3 regions of the Lacisediminihabitans sp. H27-G8 genome follow, and region 1 is predicted to be linked to each of the others. Evidence: predicted binding sites of a transcription regulator. Region 1 holds the regulator's gene; each other region holds the start of a gene.

What was found. Region 1 encodes HrcA, which represses chaperone genes, less so after heat shock. Its sites were predicted from a motif close to TTNGCACTCGNNNNNNNCGAGTGCNAA; they were not measured.
Region 2: a site for HrcA is predicted at 2,325-2,351, ahead of groL (chaperonin GroEL). Genes of this name have one in related genera too.
Region 3: a site for HrcA is predicted at 6,648-6,674, ahead of groES (co-chaperone GroES). Genes of this name have one in related genera too.

The regions. Positions count from the first base shown of each region.
Region 1 is NZ_JAYLVL010000001.1:441,191-450,675, forward strand. It holds gene ybeY (rRNA maturation RNase YbeY) at 1-219, opposite strand, end outside; gene VLI63_RS02060 (PhoH family protein) at 216-1,265, opposite strand; gene VLI63_RS02065 (HIT domain-containing protein) at 1,255-1,611, opposite strand; gene VLI63_RS02070 (16S rRNA (uracil(1498)-N(3))-methyltransferase) at 1,656-2,384, opposite strand; gene dnaJ (molecular chaperone DnaJ) at 2,389-3,495, opposite strand; gene hrcA (heat-inducible transcriptional repressor HrcA) at 3,514-4,536, opposite strand; gene VLI63_RS02085 (DUF4870 domain-containing protein) at 4,778-5,146, shown strand; gene VLI63_RS02090 (DUF4870 domain-containing protein) at 5,203-5,571, shown strand; gene hemW (radical SAM family heme chaperone HemW) at 5,574-6,812, opposite strand; gene VLI63_RS02100 (DUF1990 family protein) at 6,812-7,480, opposite strand; gene VLI63_RS02105 (acyl-CoA dehydrogenase) at 7,573-9,369, opposite strand.
Region 2 is NZ_JAYLVL010000002.1:20,879-30,363, forward strand. It holds gene groL (chaperonin GroEL) at 653-2,281, opposite strand; gene VLI63_RS04870 (DUF3048 domain-containing protein) at 2,407-3,447, opposite strand; gene VLI63_RS04875 (cold-shock protein) at 3,495-3,701, opposite strand; gene VLI63_RS04880 (LytR C-terminal domain-containing protein) at 3,818-4,387, opposite strand; gene VLI63_RS04885 (DUF3263 domain-containing protein) at 4,409-4,723, opposite strand; gene VLI63_RS04890 (DUF2332 domain-containing protein) at 4,816-5,778, opposite strand; gene VLI63_RS04895 (GNAT family N-acetyltransferase) at 5,779-6,237, opposite strand; gene msrB (peptide-methionine (R)-S-oxide reductase MsrB) at 6,308-6,730, shown strand; gene VLI63_RS04905 (nitroreductase family protein) at 6,738-7,283, shown strand; gene VLI63_RS04910 (DMT family transporter) at 7,270-8,229, opposite strand; tRNA gene VLI63_RS04915 (tRNA-Thr) at 8,294-8,367, shown strand; gene VLI63_RS04920 (hypothetical protein) at 8,516-9,485, opposite strand, start outside.
Region 3 is NZ_JAYLVL010000002.1:153,354-162,838, reverse strand. It holds gene glmS (glutamine--fructose-6-phosphate transaminase (isomerizing)) at 1-636, shown strand, start outside; gene VLI63_RS05560 (holo-ACP synthase) at 668-1,045, shown strand; gene alr (alanine racemase) at 1,042-2,151, shown strand; gene tsaE (tRNA (adenosine(37)-N6)-threonylcarbamoyltransferase complex ATPase subunit type 1 TsaE) at 2,135-2,614, shown strand; gene tsaB (tRNA (adenosine(37)-N6)-threonylcarbamoyltransferase complex dimerization subunit type 1 TsaB) at 2,614-3,246, shown strand; gene rimI (ribosomal protein S18-alanine N-acetyltransferase) at 3,247-3,738, shown strand; gene tsaD (tRNA (adenosine(37)-N6)-threonylcarbamoyltransferase complex transferase subunit TsaD) at 3,735-4,787, shown strand; gene VLI63_RS05530 (hypothetical protein) at 4,887-5,339, shown strand; gene VLI63_RS05525 (THUMP-like domain-containing protein) at 5,424-6,623, opposite strand; gene groES (co-chaperone GroES) at 6,759-7,055, shown strand; gene rarD (EamA family transporter RarD) at 7,130-8,065, shown strand; gene VLI63_RS05510 (ABC transporter substrate-binding protein) at 8,111-9,373, shown strand.

The DNA of each region.
Region 1 (9,485 bases):
CGGCCGCAGTTCGTCCATCGGGAAGCTGAGCACATCGGTGGGGCCGGGCTCGTCCATCCACTGGAGGTGAAGCTGTTCCATCGCTCCCTCGTCGACGAGCACGATCGCGAGCTCGGCGTCGGGGTGCACGTGCAGGTGGTCGAGCGCATAGATGGACAGTCGCTGCAACGCAACCTCATCCACCGGGATGACCGACTCGTTGTTGATCTCGATGCTCACGATCGACCCCCCTGTTCCCGGTCGAAGCGCTGTGCCTGCCGCTCTGCATCGTACTTGGTGTAGGCGTCGACGATGCGGCCGACGAGGTTGTGGCGCACCACATCCTCGCTGGTCAGGCGCGAGAAATGGATCTCGTCGATCTCGTCGAGCACCCGCGTCACGAGCTGGAGGCCGCTGGCACCGGCCGGCAGGTCCACCTGGGTGATGTCGCCGGTGATCACCATCTTCGAGCCGTGTCCGAGCCGGGTGAGGAACATCTTCATCTGCTCGGGAGTGGTGTTCTGTGCCTCGTCGAGCACGATGAACGCGTTGTTGAGCGTGCGGCCGCGCATGTAGGCGAGGGGGGCGACCTCGATGGTGCCGGCGGCGAGCAGCTTGGGAACGACCTCCGGATCCATCATCTCGTTGAGGGCGTCGTAGAGCGGGCGAAGGTAGGGGTCGATCTTGTCGGTGAGACTGCCGGGCAGGTAGCCGAGGCGTTCACCCGCTTCGACCGCTGGCCGGGTGAGGATGATCCGTTCGACCTCTTTACGCTGCAGCGACTGTACGGCCTTCGCCATCGCGAGATAGGTCTTGCCGGTGCCCGCCGGGCCGATGCCGAAGACGATGGTGTTCTCGTCGATCGCGTCGACGTATTCCTTCTGCCCGAGGGTCTTCGGACGGATGCTCTTGCCCCGGCTGGTGAGGATGGCCTGGCTCAGCAGCTCGGCCGGGCTCACCCGCTGGTCGCTCGCGAGCATCTTCGCGGACTCGGTGACGCTTCTTTCGTCGAGCACATTCTCTCCATGTTCACGGTCGCTGCGCACCATCAGCACCAGCTCCTCTACCAGCCGCGCTGCGGCGGCGACCTGTCGGGCATCGCCGTCCAGGGTGATTTCGTTTCCGCGCACGAGCACGGAGACCTGCGGATACTGCCGCTCGATGGTCCTCAGCAGCCGATCCTGCGGGCCGAGCAGTCGCACCATCGCGACCCCATCGACACGGATGACGACATGCTGCGCGGACCGCTCTTCGGGAGTCGGTGCTGTGAGATCGCTACTGGCCAAGGGTTCCTTCGGTGAGGGTTCCACCGAGAAGGTGGGCGTGAACGTGGAAGATGGTCTGTCCGGCCTGCGCACCGGTGTTGAAGACGAGTCGGTATTGACCGTCGCAGTGCTCGTCCGCGAGTTGCTGCGCCACCGCGACGACCTCCGCGAGAAGTGCAGGGTCCGCTGCGGCCAGTTCGGTGACGTTGGCGAACTCCGCGGTCTTCGGCACCACGAGCAGATGCACGGGCGCCTTGGGGGCGATGTCCCGGAAGGCGATGATCCGCTCGTTCTCGAAGACGATATCCGCCGGGATCTCGCGCGCGGCAATGCGCGAGAAGAGCGAAGGTTCGGCTGTAGTCGACATGTTCCAAGGGTAAACGACGCCGCCGACCCGCGGATGAGCGTTCGCTACCAGCGCCCGATCCGCGCATTGAGCACCGCGACGGCGGCAGGACCCGCGGTGGAGGTGCGCAGGATCGTGCCACCGAGCCGCACGGATGTCGCGCCAGCGGCCTCGAGCCGGGCGAGCTCCGAGGGCGAGATACCGCCCTCGGGCCCGACGACGAGCACCACGTCCCGGTCGTCGGGCTCGAGTGCACTGAGGGCGAGTGGGGCGGTGGGCTCCAGTAGCAGCATCCGTGTGACCTTCGCCAGCGCGACGAGCACGGAGAGGGAGGCGAGATCGCCCACTTCCGGTACCCACGACCGAACCGATTGTTTGCTGGCCTCCCGCACGATCGCGCTCCAGCGGTCGTGCCCCTTGCGCACCTTCGCACCCTCCCATTTGACGATCGAGCGCTGGGCAGACCAGGGGATGACCCCATCGACCCCGAGCTCGGTGGCCTGCTGCACCGCCTGCTCGTCGCGGTCACCCTTCGCGAGCGCCTGGACGAGCCAGATCGCCGGCGAGGCCGGAGGGGTGTCGACGACCGTCGAAACCTCGACCACGAATTCGGTGTGCTCCGCAGAGACCACCGTGCCCGAGATCATCAGGCCCGCTCCGTTGCCGATCGAGATCGACTCGCCCGCGGCGATGCGGCTCACCGTGACGGCGTGCCGCGCCTCCGCTCCCCCGACCGTGATCCGGTCACCGACGGTCGCGGAGGCCAGCTCCTCGCTCAGGTAGAAGTGGGCCATGCGATCAGATGTTGAGGAACCGGTCGCGCAGCTTCTGGAACAGCCCCTGCTGGAAGTGCGTGAGCGTCGGAGCCGCCGCCCTGCGCGTGGTCGCGAACTGCTTGATCAGGTCCTGCTCCTTGTGACTGAGCTTCACCGGGGTCGTCACCTGCACCCCGATCTTGAGGTCACCTCGGCCGCTACCACGCAGGTGGGTCACACCGCGATCCTTGATCGTGATGACCTCGGCGCTCTGGGTGCCGGGCCGGATGTCGACCGCGACCTCGCCGTCGAGCGTCTTGAGCGTCGTCTTGGTGCCGAGGATGGCGTCCGTCATCTGCACTTCGAGGGTGGCGAGGATGTCATCACCGTTGCGGCTGAACACGTCGTGGTGGCGCACCTTGATCTCGAGGTAGAGATCACCGGAAGTGCCACCGGCCGGGCCGACCTCACCCTGGTTGGGCATCTGCAGGCGAAGTCCGGTGTCGACCCCGGCCGGGATGTCTACCGGAATGCTTCGGCGGGCCCGAACGCGACCCTGGCCCTGGCAGGTGGGGCACGGGTTGGGGATCACGGTGCCATAGCCGCGGCACGTGCCGCACGGGCTCGATGTCATCACATTGCCAAGCAGACTGCGCACGGTGCGCTGGATCTGCCCGCTGCCGTGACAGATGTCGCAGGTGACCGGGGTGGTCCCCGGCGCACAGCAGGAGCCGTCGCAGGTCTCGCAGAGCACTGCGGTGTCCACCTCGATGTCGCGGGTCGTGCCGAAGATGATCTCTGCGAGGTCGACCTCCACGCGCACGAGGGCGTCCTGTCCGCGTTCGCGGCGCGAACGTGGCCCGCGGGTCTGCCCGCCGCCGAAGAACGACTCGAAGATGTCGCCGAAGCCGCCGAAGCCCTGCCCACCCTGTCCACCGAAGCCGGTCTGGGGCCCGAGGTCGTACTGCTGGCGCTGCTGCGAGTCGGAGAGCACGTCGTAGGCGTGCGTGACGAGCTTGAACTGCTCCGAGGCATCCGCCCCCGGGTTCACGTCGGGATGCAGTTCCCGCGCGAGGCGACGGTACGCCTTCTTGATCTCATCGGTCGTCGCGCTGCGGTCGACACCGAGTACTTCGTAGTGGTCAGCCAATCAAATTCCCTTTGGTGTTCAGTCCTCGCCGAGCAGGCGGGACAGGTAGCGGGCGACAGCTCTCACGGCCGCGATGTTGTTCGAATAGTCCATGCGGGTGGGGCCGATCACGCCGAGGCGTGACACTTCCCCACCGGAGGTGGCGTAACCGGTGGTCAGCACCGAGGTCTCCCCCAGGCCGAAGGAGGCATTCTCCTTGCCGATCGACACCGAGAAGCCGTTCTGGTCAGGTTCCATCTCGCCGAACAGCCGCAGCAGCGTCACCTGCTCCTCGATCGCCTCGAGAACAGGGTAGATGCTGCCGCTGAAGTCTTCCTCGGTGCGCACCAGGTTCGCGGTTCCGGCCATGACCAGCCGATCGTGGCGGTTGGCGAGGACCTGCTCGATGAGTGCGGAGGCGATGCGGCCGACGGCCGGGGCTTCCGCCGGCGAAAACTGCTCGGGCAGCTGGGCCAGCTTCTCGGCGGCCTCCGCGAGCCCGAGGCCGCCCAGACTGGCATTCAGCCGGGATCCGAGCTGGGAGAGAAAGCCCTCCTCCAGCTCGTCCGAGACGTCGAGCAAGCGCTGCTCCACCCGGCCCGTGTCCGTGATCAGCACGGTCATGACGCGAGACGAGGCGAGGCGGACGAGTTCGACGTGACGGATGCGCGAGCGCGACAGCGAGGGGTACTGCACGAGCGCGACCTGGTTGGTGAGCTGCGACAGCAACCGCACCGTACGCCCGAGCACCTGGTCCAGATCTGCGGATGATCCGAGGAAGGTCTCGATCGCGGTGCGCTGTGCCGGGCTGAGCGGTCGCAGATCGGCTAGCTGGTTCACGAAGACGCGGTAGCCCTTGTCGGTGGGGATGCGACCGGACGAGGTGTGCGGCGCCGCGATGAGCTCTTCCTCTTCCAACAGCGCCATGTCGTTGCGGATGGTGGCTGCCGAGACTCCGAACGAGTGGCGATCCACGATCGACTTGGATCCCACCGGCTCGCGGGATGCGACGTAGTCCTGCACGATGACGCGCAGCACGTCGAGGCCTCGCTCCGACACCATGCTCACCACCCCGCTCTCGCCGCCACTGTTGCTTCACCCTGCCCACACTTGGCACTCGCGTGTTCAGACTGCCAATTGTACCGTGACACACCCCGACGAAGGCATTGCATGCATGGCGAGGAGGGCGCTACCTTATGCATGTGCTCGTGCAGTGCCCTCAGCCGAGGGCCGAGCGAGACACCGCCCGAAGTCTTTCCTTGCCAGCTCGCAGGATCGATCCGCTCACCGAAAGGCTCTGCACATGACCGACCCCCTCTCCACGCCGGCTGCACCGCAACCGGCTGCGCCCCTCACCGAGGCTGAGGACCGCCAGTGGGCGTCGTTCGCACACCTCGGGGGAATCATCGGCTTCCTGCCCTCGCTGATCATCTGGCTCGTCTTCAAGGACCGCGGTCGTTTCACCAACAGCGAAGGCAAAGAGGCCCTGAACTTCCAGATCACGATGGTGGCGGCGTACATCGTCGGATCGATCCTGAGCGTCATCGTCATCGGATTCCTGATCACTCTCGCTGCGGCGATCGTCTCGATCATCTTCTCGATCATCGGCTTCACCAAGGCCAAGGACGGTATCGCGTACCGCTACCCCTTCGCCATCCGCCTCATCAAGTAGTCAACTCCGCAACAAGCCCGGCCGCGCGCGGCCGGGCTTGTGTGTTTAATGGGCGCATGTCAGAAACCACGCCGAACCCCTACCAGACGCCGACGCCATTCAGCCCGAGCGACGAGAAACTCTGGGCGATGCTCGTTCACCTCGGCGGGATCTTCTTCCACTTCCTGCCGGCACTGATCGGCTATCTGGTACTGCGCGACCGCGGTCCGTTCGTTCGCGAACACACCCGCACGGCTCTCAACTTCCAACTCACCGTTCTTCTCGGCTACGTCGTCGGACTGTTCACCCTCTGGCTGTTCGTCGGCGCGATCATCATCCTGGCCGTCGCCGTGCTCGACATCGTGTTCAGCATCATCGCCGCGATCGCCGCCAACCGGGGCGAGTGGTACACCTACCCAGTTGCGGTGAAGTTCATCTCGGCCTAGGGCTACTCGAGCAGCCTTCGCACCACGGCATCGGCGAGCAGGCGTCCCCGCAGGGTCAATACGAGCGAACCACGGACGGCGGATGCCCCGTCCACGAGTCCGTCTCCGATAAGCCCGGCAACGGCGGTGCGTGCACTCGCCGGGAGCTCGGCGATGACCAGTCCCTCCCGAATCCGCGTGCCGAGGAGCACACTCTCCACCCGTCGGGTCTCGTCGTCGAGGGTCTCTCGCCCGGCACCGGGAGACAGACCGGCGCCGATCCTGTCGGCATAGGCCGCGGGATGCTTCACATTCCACCAGCGCACCCCGCCGACATGGCTGTGCGCCCCGGGACCGATCCCCCACCAGTCATGACCCTGCCAGTAGGCGAGGTTGTGCCGCGACCGGTGCTCGGCGAAGTCTCCCGATGACTCGCGCGCCCAGTTGCTCACCTCGTACCAGCCATAGCCGGCGGAACCGAGCAACTCGTCCGCCAGCTCGTACATGTCTGCCTGCAGATCCTCGTCGGGCTGCGTTACTTCGCCGCGCCGGATCTGCCGCGCGAGCTTCGTGCCGTCTTCCACGATGAGCGAATAGGCGGAGAGATGGTCCGGATGCTGGGCGATGGCGTGCTCGAGCGACACTCGCCAATCGTCGAGGGACTCGCCCGGCGTGCCGTAGATGAGATCGAGGCTCACCTCCAGTCCGGCGTCGCGGGCCCACTGCACCACGAGCGGCACCCGCTCGGGGTCGTGAGTGCGCTCGAGAGTCGCGAGCACGTGCGGCACGGCCGACTGCATGCCGAAAGACACGCGGGTGAAACCCGCATCGGCGAGGGAACGGAGGTAGGCGGCATCCACCGAATCGGGGTTCGCCTCGGTCGTGACCTCCGCGCCGTGCGCCAACCCCCAGGTCTGGTCGACCGCCGCCAGCATCGCGGTGAGATCGGTGACCGGCAACATGGTTGGTGTGCCCCCGCCGAAGAAGACGGTGGATGCCTTCCGGCTCGGGAGCCCCGCTCGATCGAGGATGTCCCGGGCGAGTGCGACCTCGGCGATCGCCTGGCCGGCATAGTCCGTGCGCTTGGCTCCGCGCAGTTCGTCGGAGGTGTAGGTGTTGAAGTCGCAGTACCCGCAGCGCACCCGGCAGAACGGCACATGGAGATACACCCCGAAGTTGCGTTCGGCGGCACCGACGGTGACGGATTCGGGCAGCGCGCCATCGGACGGCGCCGGATCGGCGAGCGGTAGCGCGCTCGGCATCAGGCCCCGGTGGTCGGCGAGAGCGCGCCGGACAGTGATTCGAAGTACCGCCGGGTGTAGTAGGCCTGCGAGAAGCGGAGCACCGGGTAGACCAGCCACCAGAACGCATTGGCCGGCCGCGAGAACGCGCTGATCTCCAGCCAGACCGATCCGTCCTCCGTCTGCTCCACGATGAAGGACTCCTCGCCGCTCTCGGGATGCCCGGGAAGGGTGCCGTAGGCGAAACCCCGGCGATTCAACTCGTTCACGACGTAGACCACCCGCGCTGGTGCGGTCACCTGGAACGGTCCGAAGGGGATGCCGAGCACGACAGAGTCGCCCGGCACGATGAACGGGGCGCCGTCGGAACCGAACACGACCTCGTCCCCGGCGACCGTGTCCGCCACCGGCGCACCGGCCTCATCGAAGGCCACGGGCACGTAGGTCTGGTCGCTGACCGCGGCCGGAACATCCGCCACGTCGACACGGAATCCGCTATTGCGCTGGATGCCCCAGGACATCACTTCGGTCCAGGCGTAGTCCCAGCGCGCGTCGCCGTGGCCGATTCTCATGCGCTGACGGAACGGCCGATAGCCCGAGGGTGACTTGGTGAGCAGGTCGGCCGACTGGGTCGCTCCGACGCTCGCGTAGGTGACGGGCCGCTCCCAGAGCGGCAGCTTCGCAGGCATCTAACGAAACCGGATCGTCGAGGCGGCTGAAGCGGGCATGGCGCAATTCTATCGGCGCCACGCCCGTCGACGTGCCCCGGGAGGACAGTCGTCTAGCCGATCGAGCCGCTCCGGACTCGCCCGGCGAGCTGGTCGGCATCCAGCGCGAACAGGTCCCGCGCTCCCCCGGTGGCTGCGCCGAAGAGTCCCGCCGCCTGCGGAAGCAGCTGCTCGGCATAGAAGCGAGCGAGCACCAGCTGGGTGTCGGCGAGGTCCTCGTCGCCGGTGGCCTCGCCGGCGAGAGCCGAGCGCGCCATCAGCCAGCCTCCGACGGTGAGTCCCCACATGCGGAGGTACGGGGACGAGCCGGCGAGCACGGCGTTCGGGTCGGACTGGCCGGTGCGCAGCATCCATCCGGTCGCCGCCTCGAGGGAGTCGAGCTGGGTGCGGAGCTGCACCCGGATCGTCTCGAAGGCGTCCCCGGCGTCGGCGAGTTCTGTGTCGATCTCGCGCATGGTCGCGATGAATTCGAGGAAGGATGCCCCACTCCGCACCGCGAGCTTCCGGCCGACGAGGTCCGCGGCCTGGATGCCGTTGGTGCCCTCGTAGATCGGAGTGATGCGGACGTCGCGGAAGTGCTGGGCCGCGCCGGTCTCCTCGATGTACCCCATGCCGCCGTAGACCTGCAGGGCGAGCGAGGTGAGCTCGACACCGAGGTCCGTGCCGAAGGACTTGCTGATCGGAGTGAGCAGGCCAACGATCTCGGATGCGCGCACCCGGGCCGCCTCGTCGGTGGAGTGGGTGCTGAGGTCGATCTGCACTGCGTTGAACAGTACGAGACGGCGGAGGGCCGAGAGATACGCCTTCTGGGTCATCAGCATGCGGCGCACGTCGGGGAAGTCAATGATGGGCGAATCGACGGTGGCTCCGATCGCCTTGCCCTGGGTGCGGTCCTGCGCGTAGGCGAGTGAGCCCTGGTAGGCGCGCTCCCCGATGGACAGGCCCTGGGTGCCGACAGAGAGCCGGGCGCTGTTCATCATGACGAACATGATGCGCATGCCGAGGTTCTCTTCGCCGATAAGGTATCCCGTCGCATTCTCGTAGGAGAGCACGCAGGTCGGGGCACCGTGGATGCCGAGCTTGTGCTCGATCGAGAGGCAGCTGACGCCGTTGTGCTCGCCGAGCGAACCGTCCTCGTGCACGGGGAACTTGGGCACGATGAAGCAGGAGATCCCGCGGGTGCCGGCCGGGGCTCCCGGGGTACGCGCGAGCACGAGGTGCACGATCTGCTCGGAGAGGTCGTGCTCGCCGTAGGTGATGTAGATCTTCTGTCCCGTGATCGCATAAGTGCCGTCGCCGTTGGGAACGGCGCGGGTGGTGAGCGCCCCGACATCCGACCCCGCCTGCGGTTCGGTGAGGTTCATCGTGCCGGTCCACTCACCGCTGATCATCTTGGGCAGGTAGGTGTTCTTCTGCGCGTCGTCTCCGTAGTGCAGGAGGGCGTCGATGGCTCCCTGCGTGAGCAGGGGACAGAGCGCGAAGGCCATGTTCGACGAGCCGAGCATCTCCTGGATGGCGAGGCCGACGGACCACGGGAAGCCGCCACCGTCGAACTCCTCGGGGAACGGCACGCTGCCCCACCCGGCATCGACGTACTGGCGATAGGCGGACTTGAAGGCCGCCGGAGTGCGGACAGAGCCGTCGGGATCGCGCTGCGCGCCCTCGACATCCCCGGGCTGGTTGGTGGGAGCAACGACCTTCACCATGAAGTCGCCGCAGTCTTCCAACAGGCCGACGACGGTGTCGAGATCGGCGTGCTCATAGCCGGGAAGTGCGGCAACCTGCGGATACCCCACCACGTGCTCGAGGACGAAGGCAAGATCGGACACGGGGGGACGGTAATCGCTCATGTTCGCAGCGTACTGCGCCCGTCGTCATTCGGTCACGAACGCTGTGCCGACTCACAAAGGAGCCTCTCCTGTCGCCCTCTTTGTTGTCATTGGTCTCGTGTCGGGGATCACCACGT
Region 2 (9,485 bases), on a different contig from region 1:
CAGCCCCTGCCCATCCGCCAACCGTCACAAAGCGCTGGCCACCGCCCCCGAAAGAGCACTTACCGACGGACCAGTATGCGGATCGCCCATCCACAGCGAGCACCAGCCCCTGCCCAACCGCCGACTGAGGGCTGCCGACTGCTGACAGCTGCAAACCGCTGGCGGCCGCCCCCGAAGGAGCACTTACTGACGGACTGGCTCGCGGATGACCCACCCCTAGCAAGCGCCACCCGGCCCATCCGCCAGCGCCACCCCTGCCCATCCGCCAGCGCCACCCCTGCCCATCCGCCAGCGCCACCCCTGCCCATCGGCCAGCGCCACCCGGCCCATCGGCCAGCGCCACCCGGCCCATCCGCCAGCGCCACCCGGCCCATCCGCCAGCGCCACCCGGCCCATCGGCCAACCGTCACAAACCGCTGGCCACCGCCCCCGAAGGAGCACTTACTGACGAGTCGGCCGGGAGATGGCCCAGCTGTAGCTAGCACTAGCCCATCGACCATCCGCGAACAGTCGCAAACTGTCCGCGAGATCGGTCGGTCGAGCGTCTTGTGACGGATCGCTGAGGCAACCTGGTCACCGCCACACACGACAGCAGGGCGCCTCCCAAAGGAGACGCCCTGCTGTCTGGTCGTTCTTGCCGTGCTGGCGGGACTTAGAAGTCCATGCCGCCCGACGGGTCGCCCATCGGTGCTGCAGCCTTCTCGGGCTTGTCAGCGACGACGACCTCGGTGGTGAGGAACAAGCCGGCGATCGACGCTGCGTTGAGCAGGGCCGAGCGGGTGACCTTCACCGGGTCGTTGATTCCGGCGAGGAGCATGTCGACATACTCACCGGTCGCGGCGTTGAGGCCGTGTCCGGTGGGCAGGTTGCGCACCTTCTCGGCGACGACACCGGACTCGAGACCGGCGTTGAGCGCGATCTGCTTGAGCGGGGCGTCCACGGCGACCTTGACGATGTTCGCTCCGGTCGCCTCGTCACCCGTGAGACCGGTGAGGGCCTCGGAGGCGAAGGCGATTGCGCCGGCCTGGATGAGGGCGACGCCACCACCGGCGACGATGCCCTCTTCGACGGCGGCCTTCGCGTTGCGAACGGCGTCCTCGATGCGGTGCTTGCGCTCCTTGAGCTCGACCTCGGTCGCGGCTCCGGCCTTGATGACCGCAACGCCACCGGCGAGCTTCGCGAGACGCTCCTGGAGCTTCTCACGGTCGTAGTCGGAGTCGGTGTTCTCGATCTCTGCACGGATCTGCTTGACGCGACCGGCGATGGCCTCGGCGTCGCCGGAGCCCTCGATGATCGTGGTCTCGTCCTTGGTGACGACGACCTTGCGGGCACGGCCGAGCAGGTCGAGGGTGGCGTTCTCGAGCTTGAGTCCGACCTCCTCGGAGATGACCTGGCCACCGGTGAGGATAGCGATGTCCTGCAGCTGAGCCTTGCGACGGTCGCCGAAGCCCGGAGCCTTGACGGCGACGGACTTGAAGATGCCACGGATCTTGTTGACGACGAGAGTAGCGAGAGCCTCGCCATCCACGTCCTCAGCGATGATGAGGAGCTGCTTGCCCGACTGGATGACCTTGTCCACGACCGGGAGGAGGTCCTTGATGTTGGAGACCTTGGAGTTGACGATCAGGATGTAGGGGTCTTCGAAGACCGCTTCCTGGCGCTCCGGGTCGGTCACGAAGTACGCTGACAGGTAGCCCTTGTCGAAGCGCATGCCCTCGGTGAGCTCGAGCTCGGTTCCGAAGGTGTTCGACTCCTCGACGGTGACGACACCCTCCTTGCCGACCTTGTCGATCGCTTCCGCGATGAGGGCGCCGATCTCGGGGTCCCCGGCAGAGATGGAGGCGGTGGCCGCGATCTCCTCCTTGGTCTCGATCTCCTTGGCACCGGCGACGAGGGCGGCGATGACTGCCGTGACGGCCTTGTCGATGCCGCGCTTGAGGCTGATCGGGTCGGCGCCGGCCGCGACGTTGCGCAGTCCTTCGCGCACGAGGGCCTGGGCGAGAACGACGGAGGTGGTCGTGCCGTCGCCGGCGACGTCATCCGTCTTCTTCGCTACCTCTTTGACGAGCTCCGCACCGATCTTCTCGTACGGGTCGTCGAGTTCGATCTCTTTGGCGATGGAGACACCGTCGTTCGTGATGGTGGGGGCGCCCCACTTCTTCTCGAGTACGACGTTGCGGCCGCGCGGGCCGAGGGTCACCTTGACGGCGTCGGCCAGGATGTTGAGGCCGCGCTCGAGGCCGCGACGGGCCTCCTCGTTGAAAGCAATGATCTTTGCCATGTGTGTTTTTCGTCCTTCCGGGACGTCATGTAAGCAACAGCTATTGGCACTCTCAATAAGGGAGTGCTAAATGATTCTGGCACTCTCCCCCTGAGAGTGCAAGTGAGCTTCGGGGTCGTGCAGCTCTAGCCGGGAGCGACGACCGAGACGGATCCCGCCGAGGGAACCAGCTCGATCCAGGTGTTGCCGACGGCGAGGAGCACTGGTGCCCCCGCGTCATCGGCGAGATGGATCGGATCCGTCGCCGATGCCTTGGTCCAGCTCGCGTGAACGGTGCGCCCGCCGGAGGAGATCCAGGCCTCACCCGAGCCGATCAGGTTGGTCTTTGGCACGTTCTGGTCGGTGGTAACCGTGACCCGCATGACGACGACGTTCGTGGTGGAGAGTTGCGCCCCCGCGCTGTCGAGGTCGGGGCCGGTGCCCTGGGACCGGAGGAAGACGGCCTTTGTGGCATCCCACGTCCAGCTGCCGGTGGTCACACCGGAGAACGCGTAGCTGATCGCAGCCGTCGGGGTCCCGGCCGTGGCCGCGGTCGACGCGGGGGCGGGAGCGTACTGGAACTGCTGAGCCGGGGCGGGGATATCCGCGTGCTGGGCGAGCAGCTCAGGGGCCTTGACGAGCACGTTGTGGGGCGCCGCCTTTGTCGGGGTTCGGAAGAAGGTGCTCGCCGTGTCCGCCTGGCCGTGGATGGCGTTGTACACGGGTGTCTTGCGCATGAGGTCGATGAAGCGTTGCTGGCCGCCGGAATAGCAGATGATGCCGCCGAGTGGCGAGACGATGTCCGGATCCATCGGTCGGATGGAGCGCACGGGACCGATCAGAGCGGGGATGCTGGATTGCCAGACTGCGACGTAGCGGGTGAGACCGCCCTCGACCAGTTCCTGGTAGACGAGGTCGGTGCTCTCCAGGCCGACCTGCGGTCGCGCGGAGGGCAGGTTGTCGATCTTCGCCGCGATCGACGCATGGTCGAGGGATCCCGCGGGCACCGTCGTTCCGCGCAGTGGCGCGATCGAGGTCGGCGGCGCCGTGACCGTCGCTGTGGGGCTCGGGGTCGGGCTCGCCGACGGCTTCGCCTTCTGCGTAACGCAACCCGACATCGACAGGCCGAGCCCGATTGCGAGAGTCAGCGAGAGTAGTGCGCGCACCCGTGCCGGCGTATCCCCCATGCGCACAGAATAGCCGCGCTCGGGGGCGACGGCCGGGCCATTGGACCCTACTGGGCCAGGCGCACCGATTCGGCCTGCGGGCCCTTGTTGCCGGTGCCGACCTCGAAGGTCACTTTCTGCCCCTCTTCGAGCACCTTGTAGCCACCCATGTCAATCGCGGAGTAGTGGACGAAGACATCCTGCCCGCCACCTTCTTCCGTGATGAAGCCGTAGCCCTTTTCAGCGTTGAACCACTTGACGGTTCCGTTCGCCATCGAATACTCCCTGTGTTTCGCCTCCGGCTGCCGCTGTCAGCAACCAATCCCAGATAGTAATGGCGATTCGGGCAAATCGGAACGAATTAAACCTCAGCGAAACACGGGGCGGCGGATCAGCCTGCGGGAAGCTTGTAGTCGCTGCCGAGCACCACGGTGATCGGCGATCCCGGGTAGGCCGCCGAGAGCCGGATTTCCCCGATCTTGAGCGACAGCACCATGGCCCGCGCCGCCGCTTCGTTCGCTGCGTCGCCGTAGTAGACGACGGTCTTGGTGATGTCGGTGGATCCGGCATTCGTGCGCGATCCGATCTGCTCGGATGCTCCGGCCCAGCCCTGCTTGACGAGGTCGTTCCCGGCAGCGGTCGCGAGTCCCTTGGTGGTGGTGCCGTTCAGCACGGTGATCGCCAGTGCGGGATCGATCTTGGGCGTGATGGTCGGCGTCGGAGTGGGAGTCGGCGTCGGGCTCGCTTTCGCTGTCGCCGTCGCCGTCGCGAACGGGAGGTCGATGGTGCCCCGGATGACCGCAAGGCCGAACAGTCCCGCGGCCACCAGCACACCGGTGGCGAGCGCAGCCCAGGCGAACGCGATCCATCCGCGGCCCCGCTGGGGAGCGGAACGGTGCGCGCCGGTGCGCAACAGGTCGTCAGGCACGCTGTCGAAGCGGTCAGTCGATGTGTTCGCCATCAGTTCTTTTCGTCGATTCGGTTACTGGGATGTGGAGTCGGCGGTGCCGAGAACCCGGGCGGATCGCGCGTCGGTGCGGGCATCCCGCAGTCGCTGCAGCCGTCTCACCAACAGGGGATCGAAGAGGATGGCTTCCGGCAGGTCGAGCGCCGCGTTCAGCAATTGATAGTACCGGGCCGCCGGAAGGTTGAACTCCGCTCGGATTGCCGCCTCTTTCGCCCCGGCATGCGACCACCACTGGCGTTCGAACACCAGAATGCTCTGTTCCCGGGCGGGAAGGGCCGCGATCTCCGGGGTCGCTGAGGGCGTGTCAGACCGCTCGGATGAGGCTGGCACAGGTTCTCCCTCCGCTCTGCGGCAATACTAGGGCGGCCTTGCTGTGTGCAGCCGGAGGCACCGCCCGCGCCGCGAAGATGGGCCGAGACCGCCTACGGCGTGGCGATCCAGTCGAGGGACTGGCCGTGCGCTCCCGTGAAGGCGAGCGGGACCTCATCGAGGGCGAGCACGAACCGACCGTCGGATCCCCCGTCGTCAGGCAGCGCCGCCCGCACGGTAGGCAAGCCGCGCACCCCCTCGAGCGAGATCCAGCGGGTGTCGAGGGCGCGCACGACGTCCACGAACCGCATCCGCTCTGCGAAGGGCAGGTAGACGAGCACCGCACTCGTGATCACGACGAGGGTCGCGCCATCCGGGGCCTCCGCGGCGAGAGACGCCAGTTGCGAGGCATCCCCCCGCACCACACGAGGCGGGTCGGTCGCTGCGATGCGGATGGAGGCCCGCAACCGTGCGCGGCGCTCGTGCTGCTCCGGCCAGACCAGCGTCTCGAGCCAGCGCGTGTCGTCGGCGTCCTCCACATCGAGCGGACGGAGGTCGATGCCCGCGCGCCAGACGACATCCGGCACCTCGGTGGGGCGGGGCATGTTGCCCGTCGTCGCACACTCGAGCAGCACGGTGCTCGGCCCGACGGGTGGATCGATCGCCGCCCCGCCGTCGTAGGAGTAGCTGTATCGGTCGGGGAAGAGGCAGAGGCCGGCGCTCGCCCCGACTTCGAGCAGGGCGAGGGGGCCCGGGACGAGCGCAAGGGCGGGCAGAAGCGACGCGCACCGCCGCGCCTCATTCGTCTGGGTGCTGCGGGCCAGCGCCTCGAGCTCGACCTCGGACCAGTGCTGCAGAAGCCAGCCGCGCAGGCTCGGGTAGTCGGCCTCCGGTGCCCCGAGCAGGCGAGCGCAGGCGAAGATGAGATTGGGTTGCCGCTTCTGCAGGGGCAACTCGTCGATGAGAGCGATCAGCGTCGGGTCATCCGCCACGCCGAGCGCCCACTCCTCGTAGATGGCCGACTCGCCCCGCGCTTCGAGCTCGCCGAAACCCCGGTACCAGGTGGCGGTGTCCATTCAGCGCCGTGCGCGGTACATCGAGATATGGGGGATGCCGGCCTCGATGTACTTGTCGCCGAAGGACTCGAATCCGAACTTGGCATACAGCGGGGCGATGTAGTCCTGGGCGTGCAGAAGCATGGACTCGTGACCGTGCTGCTCCATCACCCGGCCCACGAGGAGCTGCGCCAGGCCTTCGCCGCGACGATCCGCGCGCACGACGACCCGCCCGACGATGTGGCGGGCGTCGAGATGGGTCGCTTCGGCGTCCACGAGCACGCGCAGGTAGGCGGCCGCGCCCGAAGCATCCGCAATCCAGAGGTGCTCGGTGGTCGCCTCCTGGTCGCGATTGTCGAGTTCTTCCTCATCGATGCGCTGCTCGACGAAGAAGACGTCGGTGCGAAGCTTGAGTACGGAGTACAGCTCCTCCAGTGTGAGTTGACTCCACGATTTCTGGACGATGGAACATTCGGGCATACTGCCGAGTTTAATGAGAGGCGCACTGAGTTTTATCGGATGCGCACTGAGGCACCGGAAGGAACCGACCATGAGCAAGAACACCGACAACACGCAGTACCCCGTCGCCAAGAGCGATTCGGAATGGCGAGCAGAGCTCGACCCCACCCGATTCTCCATCCTGCGTGAGGCGGCCACGGAGCGCCCGTGGTCGGGAGCACTGCTCGACGAGAAGCGCGCCGGGGTCTACACCTGTGGCGCCTGTCACGCCGAGCTCTTCGCCAGCAACACCAAGTTCGACTCCGGATCGGGATGGCCCAGCTTCTACGAGTCGGTCAACCCCGACGCCGTGATCCTCAAGACCGACAAGAGCCTGTTCATGACCCGCACCGAGGTGCTGTGCGCCAACTGCGGTTCGCACCTCGGGCATCTCTTCGATGACGCCTACCAGACGCCCACCGGCGACCGGTACTGCATGAACTCGCTGTCCCTCGAGTTCAAGGAAGAGGGCTAGAGCCCCGATGTCGCTACTGGATGCCGTCAGCCGCCGCCGCTCGCAACCGAAGGTCACCGCTGACGCACCCAGCCACGCCGAACTGCTGCCCCTCGTGGCGGCGGCGTCCTCCGTCGCCGACCACGCGGCGCTGCGCCCCTGGCGCCTCATCGAACTCCGCGGGGCTGCGCGCGAGCGACTCGGCGCGGCGTTCGTCGAGGCGAGCGGCCTGGAGGGCGCGGATGCCGCGAAGCTCGCAGCCAAGCCGCTGCGGGCATCACTGCTGATCGCCGTGGTCGAGGCAGTGCAGCCCAGCCACAAGGTGGCCGACTGGGAGCAGGAGGCGGTGGCAGCCGGTGTCGCCCACACTCTCAGCCTGTTGCTGGATGACGCGGGCTGGGGCGTGATGTGGCGCACCGGGCACCTTACCCGCTCGCTTCCCGTGCGCGTGATGCACCACCTGGCCGACAACGAGCAGCTGCTCGGCTGGCTTTATGTCGGAGGACGTGAGCACGGCGAGAAGGCCGGCGAACGCAAGCCGTTCCCCGCCGAGGAGTACCTCAGCGCACTCTGAGCGCCCGGGACGGGATCGCGGCGATCGCGACGGCCACCAGGGTGAGCAGCGTGCCGATGACGGTGGAGGTCACCACCGTCTGGCCGGCGGCGGGCACAACGAGATCGAGCACGAGCGACATCACCAGCTGTCCGGCGACCGAACCGAGACCGAGAAGCAGCACTCCGGTGACCCGCACCACGACGACCGCTCCGCCGATGAAGATCGTGCCGATGAGTCCGCCGAGGTAGAGCACGGGGGTGGTCGGCATCCGCTCGGGAAGGCCCACGATCGCTTCGTGGATCAGGCAGGCCACGAGAAGCACCGTGGCACCGACCAGGAAGTTCATGAAGGTGGCGGTGAGGGCGGATCCGGCAACGCGTCGCACCTGGCCGTTGACCGCCTGCTGGAGGCCTACCGCCAATCCCGCGGCGAACGGCAGCAGCAGCATCCAGGCCGGGATGTCGCCGCCGAAGCCCGCCGAGACCGCCACACCGACCGCCACGAGAGCGAGCGCCGAGCCGAGAAGCCGGGTGACCGTGATCGCGGCCGGGGGCGTGTGGCCGATGCCGTTACGGTCGATGGCGAGTCCACTGATGGTCTGGCCGCAGACGACGGCCACGGTGAACAGTGCGACACCCAGCACCGCGCCGGTGATTCCCTGCGAGAGCACGAACAGGGCGCCGCCCGCTCCCCCGCACAGGTACCACCACGGTGTGGTTCCCTCGCGGACGGAGGCGAACGCCTTCGAGAGCCCCCGGCGGCCGGGCGCCCACGCGGCGAGCGCGACGACGAGGATGACGAGGCCGGAGCCGAAGGAGATGACCGCGGCGAGATAGCCGTCGGAGAGCGCCCGGCCCAACTCCCCGTTGACCCGTGACTGGGTCGCGGTGAGAACGCCGACCAGCACTGCGCCCGCGACCCCGATGGCGACGGCCGACCGGGAGTGCGCAGGTTCGGTCGTCATTGGTCCAAGGTTATCGGCAGCGGCACCCCACTCTGCGCACGCCAAGTAATATGAATACCCGTTCGCCCCCTTAGCTCAGTTGGCCAGAGCACCGCTCTTGTAAAGCGGGGGTCGTCGGTTCGAATCCGACAGGGGGCTCTCCACCGGTGTTCCAGTAGCGCCGTCTGCGGCGCACATCGAGACCCCCGTTAAGGCGCAAAAACAGGATTCGGGTGAGACAGAGGCACGATATCGCACCGCCGGACGGCGTGAGCTGCCCGGCGGCCAACCGCGTTCTAGTTGATTTTCACGTCGATGCCTGAGCGATTCCGGCGATAACACCGCACACGATTGCCAGGCCGTAGACCGCGACTCCAGCAACAAGTACTCGACTGACCGGGGTCCGAAGCCGCCGACCGGGCGCGGCGATAGCGTCGATCGCGGGGCCATCGAGACGGTCGTCCGCGTATCGCCGAGTCTGGCGCAGTGTCTTGGCTCCGAGCGTCTCGACGATGCGATCGGCGCGTTCATAGGTCAACGGTGAAAGCATGTCGAACGGTTTGTGGGAGTAGACAAACATCCAATCGTCCACGACCTCGACATCAAAAACCGCGGTCTCGTCGATCAGCAGCGCCATCAGGTCGGGTGTGAAGACGTAGAGAGCGTCTCGTTCATAGGCGATCGGCGCGTAGAGCGTGAAATATTGGCCGAAGTCTCCCTCCAATGGCAACACCTGATGCTTTGTGAAAGTGACGGGCAGGCGAGTACCGAACAACTTTTGATTCAGTCTCGATTGCATCACCATGTTGGGTACTTTGCGGTCCAGTCGAATGGCGAGGTAACCCCACTCGGGGACTTGGCGCGGGCCGATGTCGCCGACGTAACGAAAATTGCCGATTTCTACATGACGACTGCGATCGAACCGCATCACGTTGAAGCTTCGACGTGCCTCACCCTGGTTGAAGATTGTCCCCGCGTAGCGTGGATTCGTTATTCGAGGATGGAAGACGATCTCGTTCTGTTCGGCGAAGGCGGAGAGTCGAAACCATGTCTTCCATGGCGCCGCCGACACAACGTCCCGCCGAAAGATCTCCCAGAAGAACAACAGAATACGCCCGACCAGGGCTGCGAGGACACCGGCGATCACTCGAGTGAATATGGGGCCGACGAAGATCCCAGCGAGAAGCACGAACTGCACCGGAATGGTCGCAAGCGCCAGAACCGCCATGAAAATAGCTACCGGCAGGGCCTGCCTGAGATCTCTGCCCGCGATCGAC
Region 3 (9,485 bases), on a different contig from region 1:
AAGGCCTTCGTCGCTCAGGTCGCCGCGCTGTATCTCTTCGGCCTGCACGTCGCCCGCGTGCGCCAGACGCTCTCTGCGGTAGAGATCGCGGGCCTGCTCGACGAGCTCCAGGCGTTGCCCGACCAGCTCGCGACCGTGCTCGAGCAGCACGACGCGATCACCCAGCTTGCGGGCTGGATGACGGACACCCGTTCCGTGCTCTTCCTCGGCCGTCACGCGGGATACCCCGTGGCGCTCGAGGGCGCGCTCAAGCTCAAGGAGCTCGCCTACATCCATGCGGAGGGTTTCGCGGCCGGTGAACTCAAGCACGGTCCGATCGCGCTCATCGAGCCGGGCCAGCCCGTCTTCGTCATCGTGCCGAGCCCGCGCGCGAAGGATTCGCTGCATCCCAAGGTCGTGTCGAACATCCAGGAGATCCGCGCCCGCGGTGCTCGCATCCTCGCCATCGCCGAAGAGGGGGATGTCTCGGTGCTGCCCTATGCCGACACCGTGATCCGCATCCCGCTCGCCTCCACGCTGTTCGAGCCGCTGCTCGCCGTTGCGCCACTGCAGATCTTCGCAATGGAACTCGCCGCGGCCAAGGGGCTCGACGTGGACCAGCCCCGCAACCTGGCTAAGTCGGTCACGGTCGAGTAACTCGCTCGAGTAACACCCGGGAGGCATCGGAATGATCATCGGCATCGGTGTGGATGTCGTCGATCTCGCCCGTTTCGAGCGCGCCACCACCCGAACACCGGGAGTTCTCACCCGCTTGTTCGCCGAGAGCGAACAGTGGGACGGGGAGGCCAGAAGATCGCTCAGCTCCATGGCCGCGCGGTTCGCGGCGAAGGAGGCCGTCATCAAGGCGATCGGCGATTCCACCGGGGTGCGCTGGCACGACATGGCCGTCGTCTCGGATGGCCTTCGTAATCCCTCGATCGAGGTCTACAACTCTCTCGCCGACATCGTCGCGGCGCGGGGGATCTCCGCCATCCACCTGTCGATGAGCCACGATGCCGGGGTCGCGATCGCCTACGTGATCGCCGAGGGTCCGGGCGCTTCATGAGCCGGCCGCTTCGCGAGGCGCGTGTCGATCTCGACGCGGTGGCCCACAACATCCGCGTGCTGCGCGGCAACATCGGGGATGCTCGGCTCATGACCGTCGTCAAGTCGCGCGCCTACGGCCACGGTGCCGTGGCCGTCTCGCGCGCAGCGATCGCCGCCGGCACGGACTGGCTCGGCGTCGTGGACATCGCCGAGGCGCTCGAGTTGCGCGCGGCGGGCATCGATGCGCCGATCCTCGCCTGGTTGCACGGCCCCGAAGCCGGTTTCGACGACGCCATCGCCGCAGACATCGACCTCGGAGTGCACTACCTCCAGCAGCTCGACCGGGTGGCGGATGCTGCGGGCACCGCCTCCGTGCAGCTCAAGGTGGACACCGGCCTTGGTCGCAACGGCGCCGTGGAGTCCGACTGGCGCCCGCTGTTCGAGGCGGCCGCCGAGCACGAGCGTGCCGGGCGGCTGAGGGTGCGCGGGCTCTGGAGTCATCTCGCCAATGCCGGAGAGGGGGAGGATCTCGCCCAGGTCGCGGCCTTCGAGCGGGCGATCGCCGATGCGCTGTCGGCAGGGCTCACTCCCGAACTGCGCCATCTCGCCGCGACCGCCGGAGCGCTCAGGGTGCCCTCCGCGCGATTCGGCCTGGTGCGGGTGGGAATCGGCACCTACGGCCTTTCACCTTTCGACGACGCGAGCTCCGCCGATCTCGGGCTCCGTCCGGCGCTCGAATTGAGCGCGGGCATCGTCTCCGTGAAGCGCGCCCCGGCGGGCACCGGCGTGTCGTACGGCTTCGACTACCGCACGCCCGTCGAGACGAGCCTTGCGCTCGTGCCCCTCGGGTACGGCGACGGCATCCCTCGCCAGGCATCGGGGCGCGGACCGGTGTCCATCAACGGTCGCCAGTACCGGGTCGCCGGCCGCGTCGCGATGGACCAGTTCGTGGTGGACGTGGGCGACGACGAGGTCGCGGTGGGCGACCGCGCGGTGCTGTTCGGGGATCCCGGGACCGGGGTGCCGTCCGTGGACGACTGGGCACGAGCCGCCGACACCATCAACTATGAGATCGTCACGCGCCTCGGCGGCCGGATCGAGTGGACCTATGCAGCTAGAGATTGACACCCCGGAACACATGGCCGAGCTCGGGGCCCGTCTCGCCCTCGAGCTGAAGGCCGGCGACCTGGTTGCGCTCAACGGCGAGTTGGGGGCCGGGAAGACCACCTTCACCCGTGGTCTCGGCGAACAGCTCGGTGTGCGGGGATCGGTGACGAGTCCCACCTTCGTGCTCGCTCGCACGCATCGGCGGCTCGTCGAAGGCGCCCCCCTCGTGCACGTGGACGCCTACCGGCTCGGTAGTGCGGCCGAGCTCGATGATCTCGACATCGACTGGTCGGCGTCGATCGTGGTGGTCGAATGGGCGGCCGGGATGCTGGACGGTGTCGCCGAACACTGGATCGAGATCGACATCCGCCGGCCGACCGGCGCGGGTGCCGACGTCGCGGACGGGGACGAACCGGTGGAGCCGCGGATCGTCACCATCACCGGGCACGGCGCACGCTGGCGCGACCTTAGGCTGGACTGATGCTGCTCGCCATCGACACCTCCGCCGGGACGAGTGTCGCCGTGGTCGACCGGGACCGAGGCATCCTCTCGGAAGTGAACGATTCCGACACCCGGCGCCATGCCGAGGTGATCGGCGAAGCGATCCTGTTCGCGATCGAGCGGTCCGGCATTGCGATCGACCAGCTCTCCGGAGTCACCGCGGGCATGGGCCCTGGTCCGTTCACCGGCCTGCGGGTGGGGATCGCCGCCGCCCAGGCTTTCGCCTTCGGGGCGTCCCGTCCGCTCGTGCGTGTGGTGAGCCACGATGCGGTCGCCTGGGGTCACTTCGCGGCGGGCAATACGGGCCCGCTGCTCGTCGTCACGGACGCCCGTCGACGCGAGGTCTACTTCTCCGCCTACTCCGGCGTCGATTCGGTAGGACTTCCGGTGCGCGCGCAGGAACCGGGACTGTGCCGCCCCGATGAGCTGTCCCTGGCGGTGGCGGATTATGAGGACTACGAGCGGATCGATGCGGCCGAGGTGTCCGCCGCATCCGCCGGTCTGCTCGCCGAGGGCCTGTTCCTGCACAAGCGTGCCTTCGCCGGTGCTGAGGCGCTCTACCTGCGGGCACCGGATGCCACGGTCTCGGCCGGTCCGAAGCGGGTGAGCTGAGTGAGCTGGCAACTGCGTGTCGCGACGACGGAAGACCTCGCCCGCATCATGGAGCTCGAGACCGGCACATTCGGCACCGACGCCTGGTCGAGTGACGCGATGCTCAGCGATCTGCGCAATCCGCAGTGCTATTACCTCGTGGCCGACAGGCTGGGATTCCCGGGAGAGCTCGACGGTTACGCCGGGCTGTTCGCCCCCCGAGGTGCCCTCGAGGGAGACATCCAGACCATAGCCGTGGCAGAGACCGCTCGCCGGGGAGGGCTCGGTCGAGCGCTGATGAACGCGCTGATCGGCGAGGCACGCAAGCGCGGCGCGAAAGAAGTGTTCCTCGAGGTGCGCGCAGACAATCCTGGTCCCAAACGCCTCTACGACAGTCTCGGATTCGAGGAGATAGCGGTGCGGGTGGGCTATTACCAACCGGACGGCGTGGATGCGATCGTGATGCGGCTCGACGTGCCAGAGCCCGTCACTCGACCGGCGGTCGGACAGTGACCGGCGGCCCTCTCGTGCTGGGCATCGAGACGAGCTGTGATGAGACCGGGATCGGCATCGTCCGCGGCACGACCCTGCTCGCCAACGTGATCGCCTCCTCGATGGACGAGCACGCCCGCTACGGGGGAGTCGTGCCCGAGATCGCCGCCCGTGCCCACCTCGAGGCGCTGACTCCGGCCCTGACGGCGGCGCTCGCCGGGGCCGGAGTGACGCTCGCCGAGCTCGACGCCATCGCCGTGACCAGCGGGCCGGGCCTTTCCGGTGCCCTCATGGTGGGTGTCGGAGCGGCAAAGGCGCTCGCTGTCGCCCTCGACAAGCCGCTCTACGCCATCAATCACCTCGTGGGGCATGTGGGTGCCGATGTTCTGCGAGACGACGGCACGGACATCGAGCTTCCGACCATCGCACTGCTGGTGTCGGGTGGTCACACGTCGTTGTTGCACGTGCGCGACCTGATCTCCGATGTCGAACTTCTCGGCGAGACCATCGACGATGCCGCCGGCGAGGCTTTCGACAAGGTGGCTCGTCTGCTCGGGCTGCCCTATCCCGGTGGCCCGCAGATCGATCGGGTGGCGATGGGCGGTGACCCGAAGGCGATCCGTTTCCCGCGCGGGCTCAGCCAACCCAAAGACATGGCGAAGCATCGCTACGACTTCTCCTTCTCGGGGCTCAAGACCGCCGTGGCGCGCTGGGTGGAGCAGAAGCGTGATGCGGGCGAAGAGGTGCCCGTGGCGGATGTCGCGGCGAGCTTCCGTGAGGCGGTCACCGATGTGCTGCTCACGAAGGCGGTCGCGGCCTGCCGGGACCTCGGCGTACCGCGGCTGCTGCTCGGCGGCGGAGTCGTCGCCAACGCCCGGGTTCGAGAGGTCGCGGCGGAGCGCTGTGCGGCTGCGGGAATCGAGCTGCGGATCCCCCCGCTGGCCCTCTGCACCGATAACGGAGCGATGATCGCGGCCATCGCGGCAAGGCTGATCGAGGCCGGCCACGGGCCTTCCGCCCTGTCGTTCGGGGCCGACTCCACCTTGCCGGTCACGGTCATCCAAGCCTGACTCGAGCGCCGGGCTCACCGCAACGCTGTTTGACATGCCACCACGGCGGTGAAATGCTGTGAATCGCCTGACCCAGACAACGTTCTCAAAGGAGCAACCATGACTGACCCCGACAACGGCGCCGTGCCGCCGGTACCGCCGCCAGCCTCGCCCGTGACTCCGCCCGTCGCGCCTCCCGTGATGCCGCCGGCTCCTCCGGCCGGGGACGGCTACACGACTGCCCCTCCCGCCTATGCCGCTACGGGTGTCGTCGGCCCCAAGAAGACCCTCAGCCTCATCGGAATGATCGCGGGAATCGTCGGTCTTCTCGGTTTCTGGGTCGTCTTCATCCCGATCGTCGGGTCGGTGCTGCAGCTCTTCATCCCCGGCGCCGCGCTGGTGCTCGGAATCCTCGGTCGCAAGCGCGAAGGTCTGCCGGCCAAGGGATTCTGGATGACCGCGATCATCACCGGAATCGTCGGCCTGGTCATTGCGATCATCGCCCTCATCGGCTGGATCGCCCTCTTCGCCATCGGTGGCGCCAACGGCGCCTTCGACTCGAACAACTACTAGTCGCACGCTTTCGACCGTCAGGGTCCGTCTCCTTCGGGGACGGGCCCTTTGTCGGCTACCGGCCGATGCCGGGGTGCCGAGTCATCAGTCGCGGAAGGTGACTCGCTCGCACAGGAGAGCGGTGTGCCGACCCGCCACGCGGGTGAGCACCAGTGTCGCGGACTGCGGGCCGTGGAGGGAGAGCTTGCGCCGGAAAGCCGCTGGATCGACATCCACTCCGCGCTTCTTGATCTCGAGCGAACCGATGCCCCGTGCAGCCAGCTCCTTCTTCAGCCGACGTTCGTCAAGCGGGAAGGTCTCGACCACACGGAAGCACGCGGCAAAAGGCGTCTCGATCGCGGTCTCAGAGGTGAGGTAGGCGATGCCGTCGCTCAGCATGGTCGCGCCGATGCGCCGGCCGAGGTCGCCGATCAGTCGGGAGCGGATGACCGCCCCATCGGGCTCGTACAGGTAGCTGCCGAGCGTGCCGGTCTCGACATCCGTGCTGTCGCCGGTGGAGGCGAGCTCCGCGGTGCCGTGCTCGCCGATCACGAGCGCGGAGCGGCGGATGCCCGGGCGCGCGAGGCTGCCGAACCAGAGCCCGAGCTCGACCACGTCGCGATCGACGGACACCCACTGCGCCTCAGCCTCTGGCGGGATGAGGTCGCGGTCGATCCCGGGTCCGAGTTTGATTCCGGTGGGCAGCCGGTCCGCGATACCGAAGGCGAAATCGAGCGTCGGCGAATAGTCGGCGGGGTCCGAGAGGCGGGAGGTGTTCTGGTGGCCGGCGGTGCGTCGGGCGGGGTCGAGGTAGACCCCGTCGAAGCCCTCGAGATCGAAGGTGGTCACGTCGGCGTGCTCGACGGTGGCATTCGGCCAGAGTGCGAGGTTGTAGGCGGCGATCGCCGCGGTCACCTCATCGAGTTCGACGGCGGTCACTTCGAGATCCAGCGAGGCGAGCGCGAGCGCGTCGCCCCCGATCCCGCTGCCCAGGTCGGCGATGCGCAGGAGCCCTGCGGCCTGGAACCGCCCGGCATGAAGGGCGGCTACCCGCAGACGGGTCGACTGCTCGAGCCCGGCCTCGGTGAAGAGCATCCGCCCGGCGAAAGGCCCGAACTTGGCCGCTGCCTTTGCGCGCAGCTTCGACTGGCTGAGCACCGCTGCCACGAGGCCGGGAGAGTGGCCGGCCCGACGGAGGTCGTTCACGGTCTTCAACAGATCCGAGTTCGACTGCCATTGGGGCAGCGAATCCAGCAGCCTCAGGCCATCACTGGAGAGCAGTTCGACGAGCTCTGAGGAATCCATCGACCCACCGTACCAAGCCGTCGATTGGCACTCACCTTGCAGGAGTGCTAACGCGCGGCTAAGCTACATCTGGCACTCTCCTCAGGAGGGTGCTAACCCTCCAGATTTCGAAGTACTTCAAGAAAGAGGTCAACCGTGGCAGTCTCCATCAAGCCGCTCGAAGATCGCATTGTCATCAAGCAGGTCGAAGCCGAGCAGACCACTGCATCCGGTCTCGTCATCCCGGACACCGCGAAGGAGAAGCCCCAGGAGGGCGAGGTCGTCGCGGTAGGACCGGGTCGCATCGACGACAACGGCAACCGCATCCCCCTCGACATCGCCGTCGGCGACAAGGTCATCTACTCCAAGTACGGTGGAACCGAGGTCAAGTACGGCGGGGAAGACCTGCTCGTGCTGTCGGCTCGCGACGTGCTCGCGGTCGTCACGCACTAAGACCACTTCTTCACGAAGGGCCCATTCCGATCATCTCGGAATGGGCCCTTTCTCTTTTGTGCCGTAACATCCCCATGATGCCCAGCTCGCGATCCCCCGAACAGTCCGCGGAACGATCGGGTGTGGTGATGGCCGTCGCGGCCTATGCGCTCTGGGGCATCCTGCCGCTCTACTTCCTGCTGCTTCAGCCCTCTGGCGCGTTCGAGATCGTCGGCCTGCGCATCCTCTTCTCCCTGGTGTTCTGCGCGATCATCATCACCGTCACGCGCAAATGGCCGGCGCTCGTCGCGATCCTGCGCCAGCCGCGCATCGTCTTCACGATGGGGCTCGCCGCGGTCTTCATCTTCGTCAACTGGCAGGTCTACGTCTTCGCGACGCTCGATGGCAAGGTGATCGAGGCATCCCTCGGCTACTTCATCAATCCCATCGTCACGGTTCTGCTCGGGGTGATCTTCCTGCGTGAGAAGTTGCGGATTGCGCAGTGGATCGCCGTGGGCACGAGCCTCGTTGCGGTCGTGGTGCTCGCATTCAACTACGGGGCATTGCCGTGGATCTCACTCGTGCTCGCCTTCTCCTTCGGGCTGTACGGGCTCATCAAGAAGCGCGTGGGCCCAGCCGTGGATGCCGTGAGCGGTCTCACGCTCGAAACGGCCTGGCTCGCACCGGTCGCCATCGTGCAGCTTGCGGTCGTCGGCAGCAGCGCCGGGCTCACCTTCGGCACCGTGAGCCTCGCCCACACGCTTCTCCTGGTGAGCGCCGGGGTCGTCACCGCGGTTCCGCTTCTGCTCTTCGCGGCCGCCGCGCGACGACTGCCTCTCGTCTACCTCGGACTCACCCAATACCTGGCGCCGGTGCTCCAGTTCGTGGTGGGCGCCTTCGTGCTGGGGGAGGACATGCCGCCCGCGCGCTGGATCGGATTCGCCCTCGTCTGGGTGGCGCTCACGATCCTCACCGTCGACATCTTCGTCTCGGCGCCCCGGGCCCGTCGCGCCTCGCTGCCGGCCCAGTGACCGAACTGTAGGGTTCGACATACCCGATCTACCCGAAGGGCCATCATGTCGCGCTCCCGAACGCTTCCGGCTGCCGTCTCAGGAGTCATGCTCAGCCTTGCGCTCGTGTCCTGCTCTGTCGCAACCCCGACGCCCGATCCACCGGCCCCGACGGCATCCTCGACCGCGGCACCTTCCGGCGACGGTGTACTGCGCATCGGCACACTCTTCCCCAGCACCGGCACGCAGTCCTACCTCGGCGGCGCGCAGGCCGGGGGAGTCGCCGTAGCCGTCAAGGAGATCAACGATGCCGGTGGCGTGCTCGGCAAGCCCGTGGAAGTGCTCGCACGCGACTCCGGCGATGTGTCCACTGCGACGATCGAGGCGTCGATCTCCGAGCTCGTGACCGCGAAGGCGGATGTGCTGATCGGGCCGTCGTCATCGGTGTTGGCCGAACGGGTCATCCCGAAGCTCGTCGCGGCGAAGCTGCCGATGATCTCGCCCGCCGCCACCTCGGTTCGCCTGAGTTCGGTGGCATCCGGTGGCTATTTCTTCCGCACGATCGGCTCTGCCTCGCTCGAAGGGGACGCCCTCGCGAAGACAATCGGAGGGGGGAAAGCCCGCATCGCGATCGTGTACTTCGATGACGACATGGGCCGGGCGGTACTCGGCACGATGCGGGCAGCGCTCGCGGCATCCGGAGGCGTGGTGGGCGTGCAGAAGATCGATGCGGCAACGAAGGACCTGGCGCCCGTCATCGCCGCGGTGAAGAGCTCGAAACCAGACGACGTCGTCTTCGTGAGCCCGTTCAGTGCACTGGCGCAGAACACGGCGATGATCACCCAGCTCACGGGGGCGGGATTCGGCGGGCCGAAGCTCTGGCTGACCGGACAGAACACCGCGGACTACTCCCAGGCTGTGCCGGCCGGCACCCTGGCAGGCGTGAACGGCATCCTCGAGGGGGCGCAGCCGACTCCCGCCTTCGCCGCGCGGGTCGCGGCCCTCGCACCGGCGGTCACCGACCTTCAGTACGCCGAGGAGTCCTACGACGCCACGATTCTCGCCGCCCTCGCGGCGACGGTCGCCACCGATGCGAGCGGCGCGGCGATCGCGTCCCACCTGCGCGAGGTGTCCGCCGGGGGAATCGAGTGCACTACCTACCGCGAGTGTGTCGATGTGTTGAAGACCTCTTCCGACATCGACTACGACGGGATCTCGGGGGCCACCACATTCGACGCCAACGGCGATACGAGTCCCGCGCACTTCGGGCTCTACCGCTATGACCCCGCGGGCCGCTTCGCGCGGGTCGGAGACATCCTGGCCGGCTGACGCCGCTCTCGGCAGAAGACGGCGTGCGTCGCGCCGAAAACGGAGCTTTTCGACCGGAGAACGATCTCGACGTAACGGAAAGTAACGATTCGGCCGTGTTACGTGGCTGTAA